Regions from separate parts of the Dactylosporangium sp. CA-152071 genome, predicted to be linked through region 3. Evidence: riboswitches for the same ligand, from Rfam matches in the RefSeq annotation. Region 3 holds a riboswitch; each other region holds the start of a gene.
What was found. A riboswitch is a leader RNA that binds a small molecule or an ion and turns the genes downstream of it on or off. The one in region 3 is predicted to bind cyclic di-AMP.
Positions count from the first base shown of each region.

Region 1: it holds a riboswitch for cyclic di-AMP, as region 3 does, so the genes downstream of both, ACQEVZ_RS45840 (C39 family peptidase) here and ACQEVZ_RS41140 (NlpC/P60 family protein) in region 3, are expected to answer to the same signal.
Region 2: it holds a riboswitch for cyclic di-AMP, as region 3 does, so the genes downstream of both, ACQEVZ_RS34325 (hypothetical protein) here and ACQEVZ_RS41140 (NlpC/P60 family protein) in region 3, are expected to answer to the same signal.

Region 1 is NZ_JBNJMZ010000002.1:1,265,653-1,272,575, forward strand. Features, by position in the region: gene ACQEVZ_RS45825 (LamG-like jellyroll fold domain-containing protein) at 1-1,966, shown strand, start outside; gene ACQEVZ_RS45830 (DUF305 domain-containing protein) at 2,218-2,907, opposite strand; gene ACQEVZ_RS45835 (hypothetical protein) at 3,102-3,284, opposite strand; gene ACQEVZ_RS45840 (C39 family peptidase) at 3,343-4,134, opposite strand; cyclic di-AMP (ydaO/yuaA leader) riboswitch at 4,435-4,577, opposite strand; gene ACQEVZ_RS45845 (DUF6855 family protein) at 4,840-5,247, shown strand; gene ACQEVZ_RS45850 (hypothetical protein) at 5,237-5,362, opposite strand; gene ACQEVZ_RS45855 (class I SAM-dependent methyltransferase) at 5,472-6,260, opposite strand; gene ACQEVZ_RS45860 (ABC transporter permease) at 6,257-6,923, opposite strand, start outside.
Region 2 is NZ_JBNJMZ010000001.1:7,611,249-7,618,171, reverse strand. Features, by position in the region: gene dnaG (DNA primase) at 1-566, opposite strand, end outside; gene ACQEVZ_RS34335 (SanA/YdcF family protein) at 750-1,739, shown strand; gene ACQEVZ_RS34330 (polyprenyl synthetase family protein) at 1,894-3,099, shown strand; gene ACQEVZ_RS34325 (hypothetical protein) at 3,210-3,950, opposite strand; cyclic di-AMP (ydaO/yuaA leader) riboswitch at 4,101-4,243, opposite strand; gene ACQEVZ_RS34320 (diguanylate cyclase domain-containing protein) at 4,290-5,804, opposite strand; gene ACQEVZ_RS34315 (hypothetical protein) at 6,026-6,712, shown strand; gene ACQEVZ_RS34310 (sensor histidine kinase) at 6,646-6,923, opposite strand, start outside.
Region 3 is NZ_JBNJMZ010000002.1:232,963-239,885, reverse strand. Features, by position in the region: gene ACQEVZ_RS41160 (SNF2-related protein) at 1-938, opposite strand, end outside; gene ACQEVZ_RS41155 (serine/threonine protein phosphatase) at 1,002-1,994, opposite strand; gene ACQEVZ_RS41150 (TetR/AcrR family transcriptional regulator) at 2,057-2,674, shown strand; gene ACQEVZ_RS41145 (MFS transporter) at 2,745-4,001, shown strand; cyclic di-AMP (ydaO/yuaA leader) riboswitch at 4,123-4,302, shown strand; gene ACQEVZ_RS41140 (NlpC/P60 family protein) at 4,310-5,299, shown strand; gene ACQEVZ_RS41135 (VOC family protein) at 5,323-5,727, shown strand; gene ACQEVZ_RS41130 (ADP-ribosylglycohydrolase family protein) at 5,838-6,719, shown strand; gene ACQEVZ_RS41125 (hypothetical protein) at 6,730-6,873, shown strand; gene ACQEVZ_RS41120 (dienelactone hydrolase family protein) at 6,842-6,923, opposite strand, start outside.

The DNA of each region.
Region 1 (6,923 bases), 1.0 Mb from region 3:
GCTCGGCACGCAGTACAACCAGCCGGTCGACATCCAGGAGACCGACGACCCCGCGGCCTTCACCACCGCGAACCTCGCCACCAAGGACACCGTGGTCTTCGCGCAAACCGGTGGCGTGCTGTTCGACGCGGCCCAGCGCAGCGCGCTGGAGGCCTACATCCGCGGTGGCGGCGGCTACATGGGCATGCACTACGCCGGATGGTCGGTCGGTCAGAGCGAGCACGACGTCAACCCGTTCTACTACCGCCTCGTCGGCGCCGTCTCCGAGGGGCACCCGGAGAACCCCGGCGTTCGCCCCGGTCGCGTGTTCGTCTCGGACGCCAGCCACCCGCTGGTCCAGGGCGTGACCGCCTCGATCACCCGCAGCGACGAGTGGTACGACTGGGTCGTCAACCCCGCACCCAACGTCCGCACCCTGATCGAGGCCGACGAGTCGTCCTACGGCGGCGGCGCCAACGGCTCCCCGCACCCGCTCACCTGGTGCCAGAAGATCGACTCCGGCCGCTCCTGGTACACCTCCATGGGCCACGAGGGCACCGCCTACAGCGAGCCCTACATGCGCGCCCAGATGAAGAACGGCCTCGCCTACGCCGCCGGGCTGCTGAGCGCCGACTGCTCCCCGCCGCCGCCGGCCGCCGGTGTTCCGATCCGCTACGAGTTCGAGGAAGGCACGGGCACCACGGGCGCCAACACCGGCACCGTCGGCTCGGTCGGCGCGGCCGTCCTGACCGGCACCACCGGCTGGTCGACCAACGGCATCCTCGGCAAGGCGATCAACCTGCCCGGCGGTAGCACCGCCAACGCGGTCGACCTGCCGGACAACCTGCTGCAGAACGCGACGAACTTCACCACCGGACTCTGGGTGCGCCCCGACACCAAGAGCAACTGGACCAGCATGTTCCACATCGGCGACGGGCTGGGCTCCGCCGGGAGCTACTTCCACATCCAGATGCAGACCCAGGCAAGCGGCAACACCGGGCTCGCCGCCACCTTCAAGGCGAAGACCGGTCCCGAGGAGCGGGTCTATGCCACTCCTGTCCGGGACGTGGTCGCCGGCCAGTGGAACCACGTGGCCTTCACCCGTCAGGGCTCGACCGGCACGCTGTACCTCAACGGCGTGGCGATCGCGACCCGCACGGACCTGACGGTCACCATGGCCGGCATCGGCCCGACAGCCAACAACTGGCTGGGCCGCAACGGGTACGGCGACGCCGCGTTCGACGGTCTGATCGACGACGTCCGGGTGTACACGTCAACGCTGAACGCTGCGCAGGTGACGGCGATGTACAACGAAGGCAGCGCCGTCCGCTACACCTTCAACGAGAACACCGGCACCGCCGCCGCGAACTCGGGCACGAAGACGTCGGTCGGTGCGGCCACCCTGCAGGGCACGACGTCCTGGGCAGCCGGCCGGTTCGGCAGCGCGGTGTCGCTGCCGGGCGGCGCCGCGAACTCGGGCAACCAGGTCAAGCTGCCCGACAACATCCAGTCCGGACTGACCAACCAGTTCGCCGTGTCCTTCTGGGCGCGTCCGGACACCCTCCCGAACTGGGTGCCGCTGCTGCAGATCGGCAGCAGCACGGACACGTTCTTCCTGCTCCAGTCGGGCACGAACAGCGGAACCACCGGCTTCGGCGCCACCTTCAAGGCGGCCGGAAACCCGGCACAGGAGCGCCTCACGCTCGGTTCCGGCCGCGACCTGCCGCTCAACCAGTGGACCCATGTGGTGTTCACGATGAACGGCTCGACCGGCAAGATCTACTTCAATGGCGTGCTCCAGGGCACCCGTACCAACTTCCCCATCGGCATCGGCAACGTGGGCGTGGGCGGCAACACCACGGCCAACCTCATCGGCGGGACGAGCTGGGGCGACCCCCGATTCGACGGTCTGATCGACGACTTCCGCCTGTACGGCTACGAGCTCAGCGCCGACCACGTGACGCAGCTGTACTCGGGTCGCCGGTGAGCACGCTGTTCTAGTGGGAGCATCCACGCCCGCGCCCGGTCGGACTGACGGCTCCCGTCTGAGCGATGGCACCCGCCAGCGAACAGCCGGGTCACAATCCGAGTGAGCGTGGAATACATGACGACGTGGGCCCCAGGATCTCTCCCGGGGCCCACGTTCGTACTGATCGGGCTATTAGCCGCATCGTGAGGTGGGTCTCCACGTGCTGGGAGAGCAGGAGGACGCCGACGCCGGGGAAAGCGGACGAGGCTTTACTGCGACTGGCCGGCCATCTGCTGCATCGCAGCGATCTCGGCCTGCTGTGTCTTCACGATACGGCCGGCGAGAGCCTTGGCGTCCGGGTTGGTTCCATGGGCCAGCTCCGCCTGGGCCATCATGACCGCTCCCTGGTGGTGAACGATCATCATCTGGAGAAACAGCTTGTCGAAGTCGGTGCCGGTCGCCGCCTTGAGCTTTGCCATGTCTGCGCTCGACATCATGCCCGGCATCGTCGGCATCCCGTTGGGCATCATCCCGCTTGGCATCATGCCGTTCGGCGATGCTCCATGCGGCATCATGTTGCTCGGCATGCAATGCATCTCGGGACAGCTCGGCATCGTGGTCGGCTGGCCCCAGGCGACCAGCCAGCCCTTCATTGTTGCGATCTCCGCCTTCTGCCCGGTACTGATCTTGGCGGCGAGTTGTTTGACGTCCGGATCAGTCGCCTTCGTCTCGGCGAGGGCGGCCATCTCCACGGCTTGCTCGTGATGCGGGATCATCATCCGGACGAACACCGCGTCGACGTTGTTGAAGGTGGGGTTGACGCTGACGCTGACGCTGCCGTTGTTCGGTGCCGTAGGACTACCGCCACCGCTTGCGGTGTCACTGCAAGCGGTGAGCGCGACGGTGACAGTGAGGGCGACGCCCACCAGCACGGCGCTGCCTCGGGTGTAATGCCTCATGGCGCACAGACTCTTTCGACTCGGTGTGGTGAGCTGCGTCGCCCTGAGCGGCTACCCCTGTGATGCGGTCATACCGAACGCGGGCGTCATCGCCCGGACGGCGTGACCTCGGCGCTGCAATCCGTTCCACAGCCGGACTCGACGCAATCCCGCACTCCCGGGCATCCACGGCATGCTTCCCGAACCGGGTGGCGTTATGCGAGCTCCACACCACCGACCAGGAACTCACCCGGCAGCCTGACCGGTCGCCGCTTCAGTGCGGGTCGATGGCTGAGCATGCCCATCGCCGCCCCGCCCGGCAACGCGCCGCGCAGACTGCCACCGGACACCCACATCGTGACCACGAACAGGACGCTGGACGCCAGGACTGAGCCCACGACGGCCGGCCACCACGACGCCGCCCTGCCACCGTCAGTTGATCGGCGATGCCGGGAATCAATACGAGTAGCCACGCGAGGAGATCCAGTCGGCCAGCTTGGGAGTGCGCAGCCAGTAGGTGCCGTCCCCGCTCGGGTCGGCCGGGTCGGCGATCTTCACCGTGCCGCCGCCGTCACGGTATCCGACGACCGTCAGGTAGTGACCGCCTTCGTAGGCGTGCACGGCACCGGCGGTGTCGGTCACGTGTCCGGCGATGTTTGCCACGATTGCCCGTCCGCCGCCGACCGTGGTCAGCACGTCGGTCTGAAGCTGCGCGGCCTGCGCGGGCGTTGCCGGGTAGACCGGGATCTCTCTGGTCTGGTACAGCGTGCGGCCGTGCCCGAGCACCTGGTTGAGTACGCGGGTGGTGTCGAGGGCCGAGTTCGTCCCGTTGGTGGTGGTGCCCAGCATGGCCGCGGCCTCGTCCTGGCTGACGGCGTGGCCGGCTGCCGTGAGCGCGATCCGGGTGGCCGCCGGCCCGCAGAAGTAGTAGTTCGGCTGCAGCTGGAACTGGTACTTGAGGAGCATCGTCGTCGGCGCGGACGGCGCCGCCCCGTCGGCCTTCGGTGGTTTCGTGGTCAACGCCGCGCCCGCCGCCGCGGTGCGCTCAGACGGCGGATCGCCGAGCTGGCTGAGCACGATGCCGGCCACGGCCGCCGCGGCGAGCATCACGCACATGGTCACCGCCATCCGCGGCCGGCGGATATCCCCGGCACGGTGGGACTGCGGCTGTACGGATTCAAGGTTCACAACGAGTCTCCAGTAGCCCGGAGCAGGGCGATCGATACGGGCAATGACGTGCGACGACACGCGATGCACAGCCATCGGGCAGCAAGAAGTGATGTGCGCGGCGCGAACGCGCAGCGCACAGGCCAGCTCGCCACCTCAGCAGCCGGACGGATGGCGCACAGGCCACGGGCCTGCGGCTCCCTGCCGCGCTGCGTCAGTAGCCGCTGCAAACGGAGCGGCCGGCACCTACGCGACTGTGACCACCCGCAGCGTGACAGCAGGCGGCACTAGCGTCCTGTTGACGCCGCTCGGCGCGCGGACGAGCAGGCACGCGACCTGCGAGGATCTCGGCGATGGGGGGTAACGGCTGTGCACAGACACTTCTCCTTACGCGTCCGCCTACCGGGTCAGCTGACGGATTCGGGCGCGAAGGTCGCCCTACCACAGGCCGTCGGCCCGCGGATTCACCCCAGACATGCGGTGGGTCCCCGGCTCGTGCGTGCACGAATCAGCGAGCCTGCCCGGCGTCACCTGCTGTGAGCATGAACCGGACCAAGCGACCCATGACGTTACGCAAGGGGCACTGCCATGCCAAGGCCCGCTAGCTGGAAGAAGCCGCACATCATCACTGTTCGGACCGACTACTCAATACGTTGACAGCATCGCGGCATGGGTCGGTTCAAGCGATCTCAGGGTCCCACGATCGGCTGCCGCGGAGGCCATCCCGGCCCGGGCATGACGGCACGGGTCTAGAGTGCGAGTCGAACGCGCGGACGGGAGGCGGTCATGCCGGCTGGTACGAAGGACGACCCGTGGGTGCTGAAGACCCCGCCCGGGTCGTCGGAGTACACCATGTACCGCGACGAGGCCGCCAACCCACCCGCCCTGGTGTGCCAGGTCGGCTCGACCAAGCTGACGTACCAGCTGCGGGCGGTCGAGGATCTGCATGCGTGGCTGCGCGAGCAGGGCGACTGGGTGCCGCTCGGCGCCGCCGACGAGAACAAGCCCGCCGCCGACGGCACCGTCGAGGCGTGGGGCCGTTCGGAGGACAACCCGGTCGGCGGCTGGTACGGGCTGCGCAAGGGCTACCGGGGCCGGTTCGGAATGTACCTGCCGCCGCTGCTGGAGGTGCTCGGCCTGGCCGAGCTGACGCACGACGCCCGCAACAACCGGATGCGCGCCGTCACGGAGTGAGGATCCGCTTGAGGCGGGCCAGATCTTTCTGGTTGGCCCGGCGCATCGCCGCGGCCATCACCGACGCGGTGACCTTGCCGAAAGGGCCCAGCGCCGGCGTCCCCCCGTACCTCACGAGCAGGACCGGCCCGCGAACCGACGCCGCCGCCCAGGCCGCCCGCCGAAGCGGAGGCGGGCCTGACGCCCGAGATCCCCGAGCCACGCGACCTGTTCCAGCGCCGGACTCAGCCGCCGCGGCGAGGTTCGAGGGCGACCACGCCGTCGACGAGCGTGCGGCTGGAGGCGCCGTACCGGGGTCGCGGCACCGGCAGGGCCCGGTAGGCCACGACCCGCCAGCCCGGTTCCTCCAGCGGCGTCAGTGAGTCCAGCCCGAAGAGCGCCAGCCCACCGGGGACGCGCTGGGCAAGGGTCTGCATCTGCCTGGCGGAGTCCGCGCTGACGATGTCGGCGATCCAGTGCGCGGCGCCGGTCCGGCTCGCGAGCGTGGCCGCCAGCGCCGTGACTGCTCCGGCCGGCAGGTACACCAGCAGGCCCTCGGTGAGCACGATCACGTCGCCGGATCGTCCCGTCTCGTCCACCACGGCGCTCACCGCGGTCTCGTCGCGGACGTCCAGGCCGACCCGCCTTACCGGGCAGCTGTGCGGCCGACCGTGCAGGGTCCGGTCCTTCAGCTCGACGACGGCGGGGTCGTCGGCCTCGACCAGCTCGCGGCATCCGGGCAGTCGCATCCGGTACGGCCGCGTGCAGAAGCCGGCCCCGAAGTTCACCACGGCGGCCCCCGGCCGTCGCTCGAGCGCATCGACGAGCATGCGGTCGATGAGGACGGTACGGGCGACAACCTCGTCCCGCCCGGCGTCGGCGAGCCGCGCGATCGGCGCCGCCGCAGCGGTCGGCGTGAACAGCTCGGCGAGCGGGTCCGACACCCGGGGGCGCGGAAGGCGGCTCTCCGCGGCCCGGCAGGCCGCCGCTGCGTACGCGGTGGCCTGCACGGTCCGGTCGACGAGGGGGTTCATTCCCAGCGGAACAGCCAGGCGGCGCCGGCGGCGCAGACCACGACGGTGCCGCCCAGCACCGCGACATCGACGCCGATGGAGTCGCCTCGGTCCAGCCACGCCCATTGCAGCGCGTCGATCGCATACGTCAACGGGAGTGCGTCGCTGATCTTGCGCATCCAGTCGGGCATCAGCTCGAGCGGGACGGTGGCGCCCGTCAGGAAAATCATCGGGAAGTACACCAGGTTGGCGATGACCAGGGCCGTCTGCTCGCTTCTGGCGATGGAGGCGATCAGCAGGCCGATGCCGAACATGGCGGCGCCGGAAAGCAGCGCCAGACCGGCGAACGCGAACGTCCGCTCCGGCGCGTGCAGACCGAACACGAGCGAGCCGACGACGACGAGCAGGGCGATGCCCAGCACGCAGATGACGATGTTGATCAGCAGCTGTGCGGTGAGGAAGACGGTCGGCCGGGCGGGGGTGCCCCGCAGCCGGCGCAGAAACCCGCGGGAGCGGTACTCGACCATGCCCAGCGGGAAGCTCATCAGCCCGGCGACGGCGAGGACGAGGCCGACGTAGGCGGGCACGGACACGTCGACGGTGCCGAGGCCGTCCCACAGGTCGGACGGCTTGTTGCCGTAGATGCCGCCGAAGATGCCCAGCACCATGACCGGGAACACGAGG
Region 2 (6,923 bases), on a different contig from region 3:
GACAGCCCGGCGGTGATCAGCTCCTGCGCGGAGAAGCCCTTCAGCCGCAGGTGCTTGCTCAGCGGGTCCCAACCCTCGGGCGCGAAGCCGCAGCCATAGCGCTCCGCCTCCTCGCGGCCGAAGCCGCGCTGCGCGAGGAACTCGCGGGCCAGCCGGGCGCCGGGCGAGCCGAGCTGCTCGGCATAGAAGCGGGCCGCCTCGGCGTGCGCGGCGATGAGCCGCTGCTTCTGACCCGTCTGGCGGACCGGCGCGCTGCCCGCCTCGACATACTGCAGCTGCAGGCCGGCGCGGCCGGCGAGCCGCTCGACCGATTCGACGAACGTCAGGTGGTCGTGGTCCATCAGGAACTTGATGGCGTCGCCGCCGGCACCGCAGCCGTGGCAGAAATACACGTTGCGCGCGGGCGAGACGTTGAACGAGGCGGTCTTCTCGTCGTGGAACGGGCACAGCCCTTTCAGGTTGCCGCCCCCGGCCGACTTCAGCGTCACGTGCTCGGAGATCACATCCGCGATCGCGGTGCGCTCCCGTACCAAGGCGATGTCCTCGTCCTTGATCTTGCCGGCCACCCGACGCCACCTCCCCAACCCGAGGCCTACATCCTGCCTCGCGCCTACGACAATTTACGACCTCACCCGTGCAACACCACACCGGCCACGGCCTCGCCCGGACAAAACCACACAGCCACGGCTTCACACGGCCAACACCACACGGGCACCATGGGCGCACATCACCGTGCGATGCTGGCCGCCATGCCGAAACTGCGGGACGAGCGGGTCGCCTGGCTGGCCGTACAGGACCACCTGCGGCGGCGCAGTCGGCGGCTGGGGCCGTGGGGCTGGCTGCTGACGATCGCCACGCTGGGCGCGTGGGCGGTGCTGCGGTCCCAGGGGCGCGGGGCGGCGCGGATGGCGGCGTATTCGCTCGCCGTCGACCACGTCACCGGCTACCTCGACGACGACGAGCGCGAGACGCTGCGCACGCACGGCACGGTGCCGCCGTGGTTCCTGTTCGAGGTCGAGCGGGCCAGGTGGGCGGCGCGCGACAAGCAGTCGCTCCCCGCCGGCCGCGAGACCCGCCTGGAGCGGCGCCGCCGGATCCTGCTCAGGGTCGTCCTCACGGGGACCGTCGCGGCCACCGTCCTCGTGTTGTCACCGACCGTGTGGGTACGGGCGGCCTCCCTCGGCCGTATCGGTCCTGCCTCGACGGCCCCGGACGCGGGCGTCGCGATCGTGTTCGGGGCCCAGGTCGCGCCGGGCGGGCAGGAGCCGATGCCGTTCCTCAAGGGGCGGCTCGACGTCGCCGCGCAGCTGCTCACGTCCGGCAAGGTGAAGGCGCTGCTCATCTCCGGTGACGCGCAGGGCGGATCCGGAGATGAGGTCCGGGTCATGCGCGACTACCTGGCGGGCAAGGGCGTCGATCCGGCCAGGATGGTCGTCGACCCGCACGGACTCGACACCTATGACACGTGCCGCCGTGCCCGCGACGTGTACGGCGTGACGAAGGCCATACTCGTCAGCCAGGAGCTGCACCTGCACCGTGCGGTGACGCTGTGCCGGCGGCTGGGCGTCGACGCGTACGGGGTGCCCGCCCTCTGCGAGGGATGCCAGCAGGTGACGATCTGGTACAACACGGCCAGGGACGTCGCGGCCGGGCCGAAGGCCGCCTGGGAGGCCCTCCGGCACCGGCAGGCCGCAGTCGTGTCACCACCGGATCCATCCCTGCTGCAGGCGATGCGCTGACCCGCCCACCATCGTGGTTTTGGGCACGCCCGGCAGGCACCGGCGGCATACTTGACCCGTCCACGGCGCCGACATCAGATCGGCGCTTGTCCATGCCTGGCCCGATGGGTGGTGCGTTACCGGTGATGATCCCGCGTCCGGGGGTTTCCGGCTGATGGTCACCGTGCTGCGCACCGTCGACGACGTCCTCGCATGGGCGGAGCTGCTGGTCGGGCCGCCGCTGCGCACCGCCGTCGGGCGCCTCCCGGAGCCGTCGCGCGAGGTGGCCGAGCTGCAGCTCGGCGGGCTCGACGAGGACCCGCCCGCCGCCCGTACGCGCGCCGCACTGACACTCGTCTGCGCGGGCGCCGTCGGTGGTGACCCGCACGACGCGGTGGCGGGCGCCGTCGCGGTGGAGCTGGTGCACCACTGGTCGGGGCTGCAACGGGACCTGTTCGACGGCGACCTGACCCGCCTGCACCGGCCGACCGCCTGGAGCGTGGTGGGGCCGCACCCGGCGACGCTGGGCGGGCAGGCGATGCTGGCGCTCGCGTTCGACGTGGCGGCGACCGGCGACCCGACCAGACGCGTGCCACGCCCGCTGCGCCAGGCCAGCCGCGCCACGCCCGACACCGCGCCGTCCGTGCCGGCTGCGCCGTGCAGGGAGCCGGTGCGGCAGGACCGGGCGACGCGGGACAGGTTCACCGAGCAGCACGGCACCCCCGACCCGTGCACCGACGCGCGGCGGCAGTCCGGGGCGGCGTCCGTCGACCGGGCCGGCGTCCGCATCCTCGGCGACACCGTCCAGCAGCTCCTGCACGGCCAGCACACCGACCTCAGCACGGCCCTGGACGCCGCGCTGCCCCGGCACCGCTCCGGCAACGACCTGCTCCGCACGTGCATCTCCGCGGTCGAGCAGCGCAGTGGCGCCCTCTTCGGCTGCGCGTGCGCTCTCGGGGCGCTCGCAGGCGGCGGCGACCCGGCGCGGGTGGAGCAGCTGCGGCTGTTCGGGGTGCGGCTCGGGCTGGCCGTCCGGTTCGCCGAGGACCTGCAGGGCATCTGGGGCGACCCGGCCGTGACGGGCCGCCCGGCGTTCGCCGACCTGCGCGGCCGCCGCCGCTCGCTGCCGGTCGCCGCCGCCCTCGCCGCGGGCGCCGACGAGCTGGCCGACCTGCTGCACCGCGAGACCCGCCTCAGCGAGGCCGACCTGGAGCGCGCCGCGAAGGTCGTCGAACGCTCCGGCGCCCGCTCCTGGTGCGCCCAGCAGGCCGACGACCTCCTCGCGCAGGCCCTGGTCGCCCTCGACCTGGCGATCCCCGAGCCGGCCGCGGTCGCCGAGCTCGTCGCCCTGGCCCGCTGGGCGACCCGCCACCCGGCCTGACCAACACCCCCGCCGGCGATCCACAAAACCCGCGCCTGACCGGCGGCCCATGAAACCGGCGCCTGACCGGCGCGACCCGAGAAGGCGCGCCGGCCGGGTGCGGGTGAGCGTCAGGAGAGGGCGGCGACCACCTGCTCCGCGCGGGTGGCGTGCTTCTGGTACGCGCCGGGGAACGCCGACCGCTGCACCGCCTGGGCCGCGGCGGTCACGCTCATCCGCTGCCAGCCCTCGACCCGGTTGAGGGCGTTGTAGAAGAGCATCGCGGAGTGGGCGGGGTTCATCAGCTCGGCGACGGTGCCCCAGCCCTGGCTGGCCCGCTGCTGGAAGAGCCCGACCGAGTCGTGGTCGGTCGAGGTGCCGTCGTGCGGCAGCCCGAGGGACGCGGGCACGGCGGAGCTGGCGACGTTGTACAGGTCGCTCTCCTGCATCGCCGTCGCGATCGCCACGACCAGGGCCCGGTCGGGCATGCCCTGCGCCCGGCCCTGCTTGACGATGATCGCGGCGTTGTCCATCTGCCGCTGGTCGAGGCCGGCGACGGGCTTGACGACCGGCGGCGCCGGCGGCACGGGCGCGGCGGGCACCGCGACGGCCAGGGGCCCCGTCGCGGGCGCCGGCGCCGCGTCGGCGGAGGGCGCGGACGACGGCCCCGAAGCGGACAGGGACGACGGCGACGGCCAGGACCAGGCGGCCGCGGACTCGGCATACGCGGGGCCGGTGAACATCGACGCCGGCGAGTCAGCCGGCAGGGTGCCCAGCAGCGTGGCGGACAGGACGGCGACCGAGACGGTGCCGGCCCTGGCGCCGAGCACGGGCACCAGCCGGCGATGTCGCGGGTGGAACTGGCGTGGCAACACCTTCAATATGGGCTTCACTACTGATGTTTCCTTCGTTGGCAGGCAGAAGACATGCGGCATCGGCACGCCGCCCGAGGGCGGCATGCTGGAAGGGGGGAACCAGTGGTGAGGTGTTACGAGGGCGCGCGGGCGGCCGGCATCGACGCAGACTCCTTCCGGTGCCGCCTACCGGGTTAGCTGACGGGTTCGGGCGGGAAGTTTCGCCCTACCGCGGCCAGGCCGCGGATACACCCCAGAGGACGCGCATGGGTCCCCGGCTCGCGAAGATCGCGACTCGACGGCGCCCGCCCGGCAGCACCGATGCGGTGCAGGTCGACCGGAGCGGACTCAACGACCCTACTGGGCCGTCTCGGGCCGGGCCAACCGCAGCAACGGCATACCACCCTGAGCACCCGAACGCTCACCGAACGCCGTCACCCGTCTGGTCACCTCGCCGGCGTGACGACCGCCCTTGACCAGGTACATCGCGCGGTCGGCGGCCCGCAGCGCGGCGCCCGCGTCCTCGACCGTGTCATCGATCACGGCCACGCCGACGCTGACCCTGACCCGCATGATCTGCCCCTGGTGCGTGACGGGTGCGCAGACGGCGCGTTCGAGGCGGTCGACCAGCACGCCGAGGTCACCGGCGGCGACGTTGCCCATGAGGACGACGAACTCGTCGCCGCCGAGGCGCGCGACGGTGTCGGTGGGCCGCACCAGCGACTGGAGGCGCTGCGCGACGGCGACGAGGACCGCGTCGCCGGCCTCGTGGCCGAGGGTGTCGTTGACGATTTTGAAGTCGTCGAGATCGCAGAAGAACAGCACGCTGATCACCTGCTCGGTGCGGGCCCGCCGGATCGCGGCCGCGAGGGGTTCGGCGACGGCCTCGCGGTTGGCCAGGCCGGTCAGCGGGTCGCGGGAGGCCCTGCGCACCAGGTCGGCCTCGGTGGCCTTGCGGCTGGTGATGTCCTGCACCTGCGTGATCGCGAACGCGGGCGACCCGGCGACCACCGACATCGTCGCGGAGATCCAGATCGTCTCGCCGTCGCCGCGGACGCAGCGCACCTCGTAGTCGCGGATCGTGCCGGCGCCGCCGGCGAACACCTCCCGGCTGCGCTCGAAGTCGTCAGGGTGGATGAAGTCGCCGAAGCGCATCGAGACGAGCACGTCCTCGTCCCGCCCGAGCAGCTCGCACAGCGCGGGGTTGACCCGGACGAGGCGGGTCGTGTCGGCACCCTCCAGGCCGATCATGCACATGCCGGTGCCGGCGCCGTTGAACGCGAGCCGGAACGCGGCCTCGCTCGCCTCCAGGTGCTGCCGCTCCCGGCGCAGCGCCTCGACCAGGTTGGCGTTGTTGATCGCGATGCCGGCCTGCGCGGCGAGCATCTCCAGCAGCTCGCGCTGGAACGCGCCGGGCCGCCTGCCGTCGGCGGGCAGGTCGACGCTGAGCACGCCGACGAGCGAGCCGTCGGGCGCGCACAGCGGCGCGAACAGGGCGTCGAGGGGGTGCCAGCGCTCCTCCTCCGGGATGCCGTCCGCGCCGTCGGGGGCGGCGGGGATCCAGGACTGGATGCCGTCGTTGTGCCGCTCGTGCGGCAGGAACCTCAGCTGCCCCCACTCGTCGGCGGCGGCGAGGTGCGCGTCGAACTCCGCCGCCGGGTACCGGACGCCGAGCAGCTCCGCCCGCGCCTCCTCGGACCCGGCGATGGCGACGGCCTCGTACACACCCTCCGGATGCAGGTAGTTGACCACGGCGGCGCCGAACCCGACGTGCTCGACGACGGCGTCGGCGATCCGGTTCAGCGTCTCGACGACGGTGCTGCCGGTGTTGATCCGCCCCGTGATCCGGTAGACGGAACGGATGGCGGCCATCGCCATGTCCCGATCTCGATCCACGGCTCGCCTACCCCGATCCGGCCGACCCTGCAGCCCTCACATCGACGCAACGCCTCCGATCCTAAGCAATTACGGGCGCGGTCCGCCGCCACGCGGACCCGGGTCAGCGCCGCGGCTGACGACGGCACGGCGGCGGCCGGCTTACGGTTCCGGCTCGACATCCCGTCGAGCCACACAAAATCGCCTGAAAGGTCGCTATGCCACACAAACTCCGCCGCCTCGTCGCCGGGGGCTGCCTGGTCGCCGCCCCGCTGGTGTACGTGGCGGGCCTGCTCACCGACCCCGCGCTGCGCGCCGGCGACGCCGCGGACGGCGCGTACGGCCGCCACCCCGGTCAGGTCTCGGTGAGCGCCGCGCTGCTGCACTGGAGCTGGGTCCTGCTCGTGCCCGGCATCATCGGCATGATCCACCTGGTCCGCCGGCGCGCCGTGCTCTTCGGGCACATCGCCGGGCTCGTCGCGCTGCTGGGCGTCGTCAACTTCTCCGCGCTGATGCTCGGCGACTTCTTCTACGCCCGGCTCGAGGCGGACCTCGGCACCGCGGCGGGCGACCGCCTCGCCGACGCCGCCTTCGCCGCCGGCGGGGCACAGTGGGGGTTCCAGGTGCCGGGCTTCCTCGGGCTGCTCGGGGTGCTCCTGCTGGGGTTGGCGCTCGCGTACGACCGGCGCGTCCCCTGGTGGGCACCGCCGGCGATGCTGGCCGGGATGCTGGCCGGCCCCGTCTACCCGATCGGCATGATCGCCGGCAGCCTGCTCTACATCGCGGGCTCGGGTGTGATCGGCGTGCGGATGCTGCGGATGACCGACGCCGAGTGGGCTCAGGAGCCGGTGGCGGGCGGGACCGCCGCGGCGCCGCCGAGCGGGAACGTGGCCGCGACGGTGTAGCCACCGCCGGGCCGGGGCCCCGCGTGGAGGGTGCCGCCGTGCAGGGCCGCCCGCTCCCGCATCCCGGCGAGCCCGTGCCCCGTGCCGGCGACCGCGGCCGACCCGTCGTCGCTGACCTCGACGGTCAGCGCGGGCGGCGGGAAGCCGATCTTCACCTCCACCGTCGCGGCCCGGGCGTGCTTGAGCGTGTTGGTCAGCGCCTCCTGGACCA
Region 3 (6,923 bases):
ACCGTCTTGCCCAGCCCCATCTCGTCGCCGAGCACGACCCGCCGCTGCACCAGCGCGAACCGCGCACCGAACGACTGGTAGCCGCGCAGCCGCAGGCTGTCGCTGAGCCGGGACGTGTCCAGCTGCTGCGCGCCGACGCGTTCGACGATGTCGGCGGGCAGGAACCCTTCGCTGGCCGCGACGTCGCCGCCGAGCCCGACGACCTGGCTGAGCAGGCCGTAGTAGTCCGCCGAGTGCCGCTCGAAGTCCCGCCACACCCACCGGTCACCGGGCGTGCGGACCTTGCGCACCTGCCGCGCCGCCTCCGGCAGGCCGGCCTGCTCCGCTTCCTGCAGCGTCGCCTGTACGGCGTGCGCCGCCTCGACCGCGGCGGCCCTGTGCGCGGCCCGCATGAACATCCGGCGCCACGGGCCCGCCGCGGCCGGCCCGGCCATCGGCCGCTGCGCCTCCAGCCGCTCCTGGCACCGTTGCGCGTCGGTCTCCTGCGCCCCGGCCGCCTGCCACACCCCGCGCCACACCGCGAGGGCCCGCACCAGGCGCGTCATGTCCGCGTTCTTCGGGTCGAACTCGATCCTGAACTGCAGCGAGTCCGTCGCCGCCCGCTTGAGCTGCTCCGCGGCGGTCATGGTCTTGCGGGCCGTCTCCGCCCCGATCCCCGGCACCTTCGTGAGCCGCTCGGGCCCGGACCGCAGCACGTCCGCCACCGAACAGATCCCGTGCGCCGGTAGCTCGTCGAGCCGTGCCCGGCCGTCCACGGTGTCCTTGACCGTCTCGATCGACATCTTGCCGATCGCGTCCCACACCTGTGGCTCGCGCGCCACCTCGTACGCCGCGACGACCTCCTGCCGCGCCGCCGCCACGGTCCCGGTGACCGTCTCGGCGTCGCCCTGCATCTCGCCGGCCCGCGCCAGCAGGGCACGCGCCTCCCGCGGCCTCATGCTCGCTGCGCCGGCATACATGTTCTTGAAGGTACCGATACAGCGCCGGTGCCGCTCGGCGGGTCACTCCGGGAACGGTGGGGTGCGGGTCACGCCGTACACCTGCCAGAAGAAGTCGTTCATGGCCGCCGCGACCGGAGCGTGCCGCGCGACGATCTCCGCGTGCGGTGCGGGGAGCCCGTCGGGTGCCGCTCCCGCCGCGCACCGGCGCAGGTAGGCGTGGCGCTCGCCGGGCCCGGTGATCCCGGCGACGTTGGCGACGATCCAGTTGAGCAGCTCCCGCACGGCGTATTTCGCGTCGTGTTCCCGGTGGTGTACGACGAACGCCCGCTCCTGCGCGGTCAGCTCGAACCGGGGCGACGTGGCCAGCCCGAGATCCGTCAGGTAGAGCCGGTCGCCGTCGGTGAGGATGTTGCCGAAGTGCGCGTCGAAGTGCAGCAGCCCGTTGGCGTTCATGAAGGCGACGTCGGTCTTCAGGCGGCGCTCCACCGTGCCGACGGCGTCCGGATGCTCGTGCAGCCACGCGTCCAGGCGCTGCGGGACGTACTCGAGGAACAGCACCACGCTCGCCGACGCCGCCGCGAGCGCCTCCAGGCGCCGCCGCACCGCCGTCGAACCGTCCCAGTACGCGACGGCCCGGCCGATGTCCTGGTGCTCCTCGGCGGGCGGCGGCGCGCCCGGCAGCACGCGCCAGTGGTAGAGCAGCGGGAACGCCTCGGTCCTGCCGTCCAGCACCCAGCTCGTCGTCATGGTGTTCGCCGCGAGCTCCCGCCATGCGCCGAAGCCGCCGCCGCCGTGCGCGACGACGCTGTAGTGGCAGGACGTCGGCAGCCCGAACAGGTTCGCCGTCGACCGCACGTGCCGCGGGAGCCGCTCCAGGTCGGTCAGCGCGAGCCGCTTCGCGAAGACCGGCGTGCCGGCGACGTCCACCAGGGCCGAGGCGCCGCCGACGCCGACGCCGAGCGCCTGGGCGTTGTCGACGAGCTTGGCGAGCCTGGCGTCGCTGAGCAGGGCCAGCTCCGTGGAGACCGCGCAGAACCTGCTCAGCCGGGACATGGCGGCAGCCTAGCCCGTGCGCGGCGCCGCCGGGGGCGGGTGGCGCTCCGTACGATGCGCGCATGGGCAACGACGGCACAGAGGGACGCTCCTACCGCAAGGCCGCGGTGCGGCGGGCGGAGATCCTGTCCCAGGCCATCGCGCTGTTCGCGGAGCGGGGCGTGGACGCGTCGTTGCGCGCGATCGGTGCGGCGATCGGGGTCTCGCACGCGGCGCTGCGGTACTACTTCTCGTCGCGCGACGAGCTGCTGGTCGAGGTGTACCGGGCGCACGAGCAGGTCGAGCACGGCGCCGCGCCACAGGACGGGGTGTCGGCGGTCCGGTTGATGGAGCGCAGCGCGGAGCGCAACCGCACGATCCCTGGCCTGGTCGAGCTCTACGCCACGCTGACCACGGACGCCCTGCAGGCGGGGCAGCACCCGCTCACCCACGAGTTCGTGCGGGACCGTTTCCGGCTGCTGCGCTCGCACCTCGCCGAGCGGGTCCGCGCCGGCCAGCGCGCCGGTGCGGTCGCCGCGGACATCGATCCCGACGACGCGGCGTCGCTGGTCATCGCGGCGTCCGACGGGCTGCAGCTGCAGTGGCTCCTCGATCCCGAGGCGGTGGACGTACGGCGCGCGCTGGCCCTGCTCGAGCGGCTGCTCCCCTCGTCGCCGGCGGACGGGCCCGGAGCCGCTTGACCCCAGATTCTTCCATTGGAAGAATCACGCCGGGCCGCTGCCCCGCAGCGCGGAGCGGAGGCACGGCGACATGGTCCTTCCCGAGCAGGTCGAGCCGGCGGATCCGGCGCTCGACAAGCCCACGGCGCACGCGTCGGCGCTGCGGCTGACCCTCGCGTCACCGCTCTACCGGGGCGCCACGCTCGCGGTGTTCCTGTCCGCGCTCGGCTTCTCCGCCGCCGCCCCGCAGATCGCGACGTTCCTGGTCAACGACCTGCACGCCTCCCTGACCGCGGCGGGGCTGTTCTACCTGACGAACCTGGCCGCGCCCGTTGCCGGATTCCTGGTCGGCCGGCGGTCCGACCGCACCGGGCGCCGTCTCGGGCTGTTCCGCGTCTGCGCCGCCGCCGGGTTCGTGGGCTGGATCGGCATCGCGTACTCGACCGAGCTGTGGATGCCCTACGTCATCAGCGCCGTCGTCGGCGGGTTCGGCGGCGCCGCGACGTCGCAGCTCTTCGCCGCCGTCCACGACGAGCTCAAGGCGCACCCCGGCCCGAACAACGACGGGGTGGTCGCCGTCGTGCGGATGGCCCTGACCGGCGGCTGGGTCGTCGGCCCGGTGGCCGGGTCGTTCCTGGCGGCGCAGACGTCGCTGCGCACCATGCTGGTCGCCACGGCGGTCTGCACGCTCGCCCAGATCGTGCCGCTCGGCGCGCTCCGGACAGCACCGGCGGCACCGGCCGGACCCGGCGACGCGCCGGGGGCCGGCCACCGGGGCCCCGGCCTGCGGGCGATGCTGCCGCTGCTGGCGTTCACCGGCCTCTACGTCCTCGTGTACGCCGGCGAGCCCGTCAAGTACGCGTACCTCCCGCTGTACATGAACGACCAGCTGCACTTCCCGGCCGGCCTCAGCGGCGCGGTCATCGGCATCCAGCCGCTGGTCGAGATCGTGCTGATGCCCGTCGCCGTGGTCGTGGCCCGCCGGACCGGCATGATGGAGCTGATGGTCCTCGGCGCCGGGTTCGGCGTGGCCGCCAACGTCTGCTTCGCCGTCACCGGCAACGCCGCCGGGCTGTTCGCCGGGCAGATCCTCATGGGCTGCGTGTGGGGCGTCTTCGCCACGCTCGGCATCATCGTCGCCCAGCGGCTCCTGCCGACCGCCGTCGCCACCGCGTCCGCGATCTTCATGAGCTCAACCGCGCTCGCCTCCGCCCTCGGCGGTGCGGCCGGCGGCACCGGCGCCGCCGCCATCGGGCTCCCGCGGGTGTTCCTCATCCCGGCCGCCCTCGCCCTGCTGGCCGTCGCCGGCCTGGCCGTCATGGCCCGCTCCACCGACCGCCACCGGTGACGATCCGGGCAGGTCAGTCTTGTGTCTACGTTAAGTGTGGCTTAGATCGAGCGCCGGCAGTGTGGTCCGGCGTTACGTTTGGGCCGGCCTGCCGGACATCGCCCGCCCCGCCGGGGTGGCCGGGCAGCCACCGCCGAGTTGTCGGTCGCGCGGGCTCGATGCGTGCGGCCGGTGAGCCGGGGAACCAATCGGGGCTTCCCCCTGGGGTGAATCCGCTCCCGCCACACCGGGGCGCGGTAGGGCGCGCCTTCTTCTCGCCCGAATCCGTCAGCTAACCCGGTAGGCGGTCAGCGAAGAAGGACTGTGCCGTGTTCAACGGACGTACGACGCTCCGCGCCTCGGTCGTCGCGCTGGCGGTGGCGGCCATGATCGCCCCGGCCTGCGCCGCGCAGGCGGACCCGACGCCGCAGGAGCTCCAGGCCCAGATCGACAAGGGCAACCAAGAGGTCGAGCACGTCGTCGAGCTGTACAACAAGGTCAACGGCGACCTGGACACCACCCAGGCGGCGATCACGAAGCTCCGGGCCGACATGGCGCCGCTGCAGGCGACCATGGCGACGGCGCAGGACAACGCCTCGGCGCTCGCGGTCAACGCGTACAAGACCGGGGGCAACCTCGGCACCCTGTCACTGATGCTGGGGGCGACGTCGACCGACACGCTCACCGCCCGCGTCGGCACCCTCCAGCAGATCTCGCACAGCCAGCAGCGGGACCTGGCCGCGTACACGGCGGCGAAGGGCGCGCTCGACACCGAGCAGCGGCGCCTGGACGAGACCCTCGCCGCGCAGAGCCAGCAGAAGACGGAGCTGGAGACCCGCCGCAAGAAGATCGAGGGTGACATCGCCCGCCTCGACGCGCTGCAGGCCAAGGCCGAGGCGGCCGCCGCCGCGGCGAAGGTCAAGACCACCACCCCTCCCCCGGCGACGACCCCGGCCAAGCCACCGGCCGTGTCCGGCAACGCGGGCAAGGCCGTCAACTACGCCTGGGCGCAGCTCGGCAAGAAGTACGTGTGGGGCGCGGCCGGACCGAACACGTTCGACTGCTCGGGCCTGACCATGATGGCGTGGAAGGCGGCCGGCGTGACGCTGCCGCACAACGCCGCGCAGCAGTGGTCGAAGGTCCGCCACATCTCCCGCAGCCAGCTCGCCCCCGGCGACCTGGTGTTCTACAACGGCCTCGGGCACGTGGGCATCTACATCGGCAACAACCAGATCATCCACGCCCCGAACAGCCGCACGGTCGTCAAGGTCGCTCCCGTCGACATCGACACGCTGTACGGCTACGGCAGGGTCGCGTAGTCACGGACGGTAGCCTGCCGGGCATGCGCATGTTGCACCTCGGGCTGCGGGTCACGGATCTGGAGCGCTCGCTCGCGTTCTACACCGCGGTCGGCTACGCGAAGGTCGGCCACGTCCCGGAGACCGGGTTCGGCAGCCTGACGCTGCTGCAGCTGCCCGGCGACCCGTTCGTCAGCCTCGAGCTGGTGCACGACCCCGCCCGGCCGGTCGCCGACACCGGCGCCGTCAACCATCTCGTCGTCCAGGTCGGCGACCTCGGCACCACGGTCGCCGACCTGGCCGGCAGGGGCATCGCGGCCGAGCCGCCGACCGACCACGGCGAGGGCATGGCCACGTCCTGGCTCACCGATCCCGACGGGTACCGCATCGAGCTCGTACAGTGGCCTCCCGGCCATCCGGAGGGCATGACCGCGGCCGACTTCGCCTGACCGCCGGCCTGTCCGTGCACCCAACCGCCCGGCCGCCCGGCTGCACGGCGCGGCGGGTGGTGCGCGGAAACGGTTCGACAGGCGCGGTGACCGGCTGCCACGATCGGACGGTGATCACCGACGTCGACGCCGCGACCCGCTCGTTGCACGGGACGGCGCTGGGCGACGCGTTCGGCGAGACCTGGTTCTTCCGGCCCGCCGACCAGATGCGATGGCAGATCGAGGAGCGGCTGGTGCCGCAGGGCCCGTGGCCGTGGACCGACGACACCGCGATGGCCGTCTCGCTGTACCAGACGCTGCGCGAGCACGGCCGGGTCGAGCAGGACGACCTGGCCCGCCGGTTCGCCGATGCGTACGCCGCCGACCCGTACCGCAACTACGGCCCGTCCATGCACGGCGTGCTCAAGGCCATCGGGGACGGTGAGGCCTGGCAGACGGTCACGGCCGCCCAGTTCGACGGCCAGGGCTCGTGGGGCAACGGCGCCGCGATGCGCGTCGCCCCGCTGGGCGCCTGGTTCGCCGACGACCTCGACCTGGTCGTGGAGCAGGCGGCCCTGTCCGCGGCGGTCACCCACGCGCACCCCGAGGCGACCGCCGGCGCGATCGCCGTGGCCGTCGCGGCCGCGCTGGCGGCTCGGCGGGTGGCGGCCGGGGAGCTGCTGCCGCGGGTCGCCGACCGCACACCCGACAGCGAGGTCGCCGCGCGGCTCCGCCGGCTCTGCCGGCGACCGTTCGACCGGGAGCCGGAGTGGATCGCCGGCGAGGTCGGCTGCGGCATGCTGATCTCCGCCCCCGACACCGTGCCCTACGCGATCTGGTGCGCGGCCCGGCACCTGGACGACCTCGCCGAGGCGTTGTGGGCGACCGTCAGCGCCGGCGGCGACATGGACACGACCTGCGCCATCGTCGGCGGCATCGTCGCCGCCCGCACCGGCCTCGACGGCGTGCCCGCCGAGTGGGTCGACGCCCGCGAACCGCTCCCACCCATGTAGGGAGTCGACCGTGACCAGCAGGCCCGACCCGCTGTCGGTACAGCTCGCCGTCCTGCACGGCACCGACCCGGGACCGGCGGCCGTGCCGGCCTACGCCTGGCTGCTCGACGCGCTGCGGGCCGTCAGCCCAGCAGGTCGAGGGTCCGCCGGATGAGCAGCGCGGTCGCCTCCGGGTCGTAGGTCGGCAGGGAGCTGTCGGCGAAG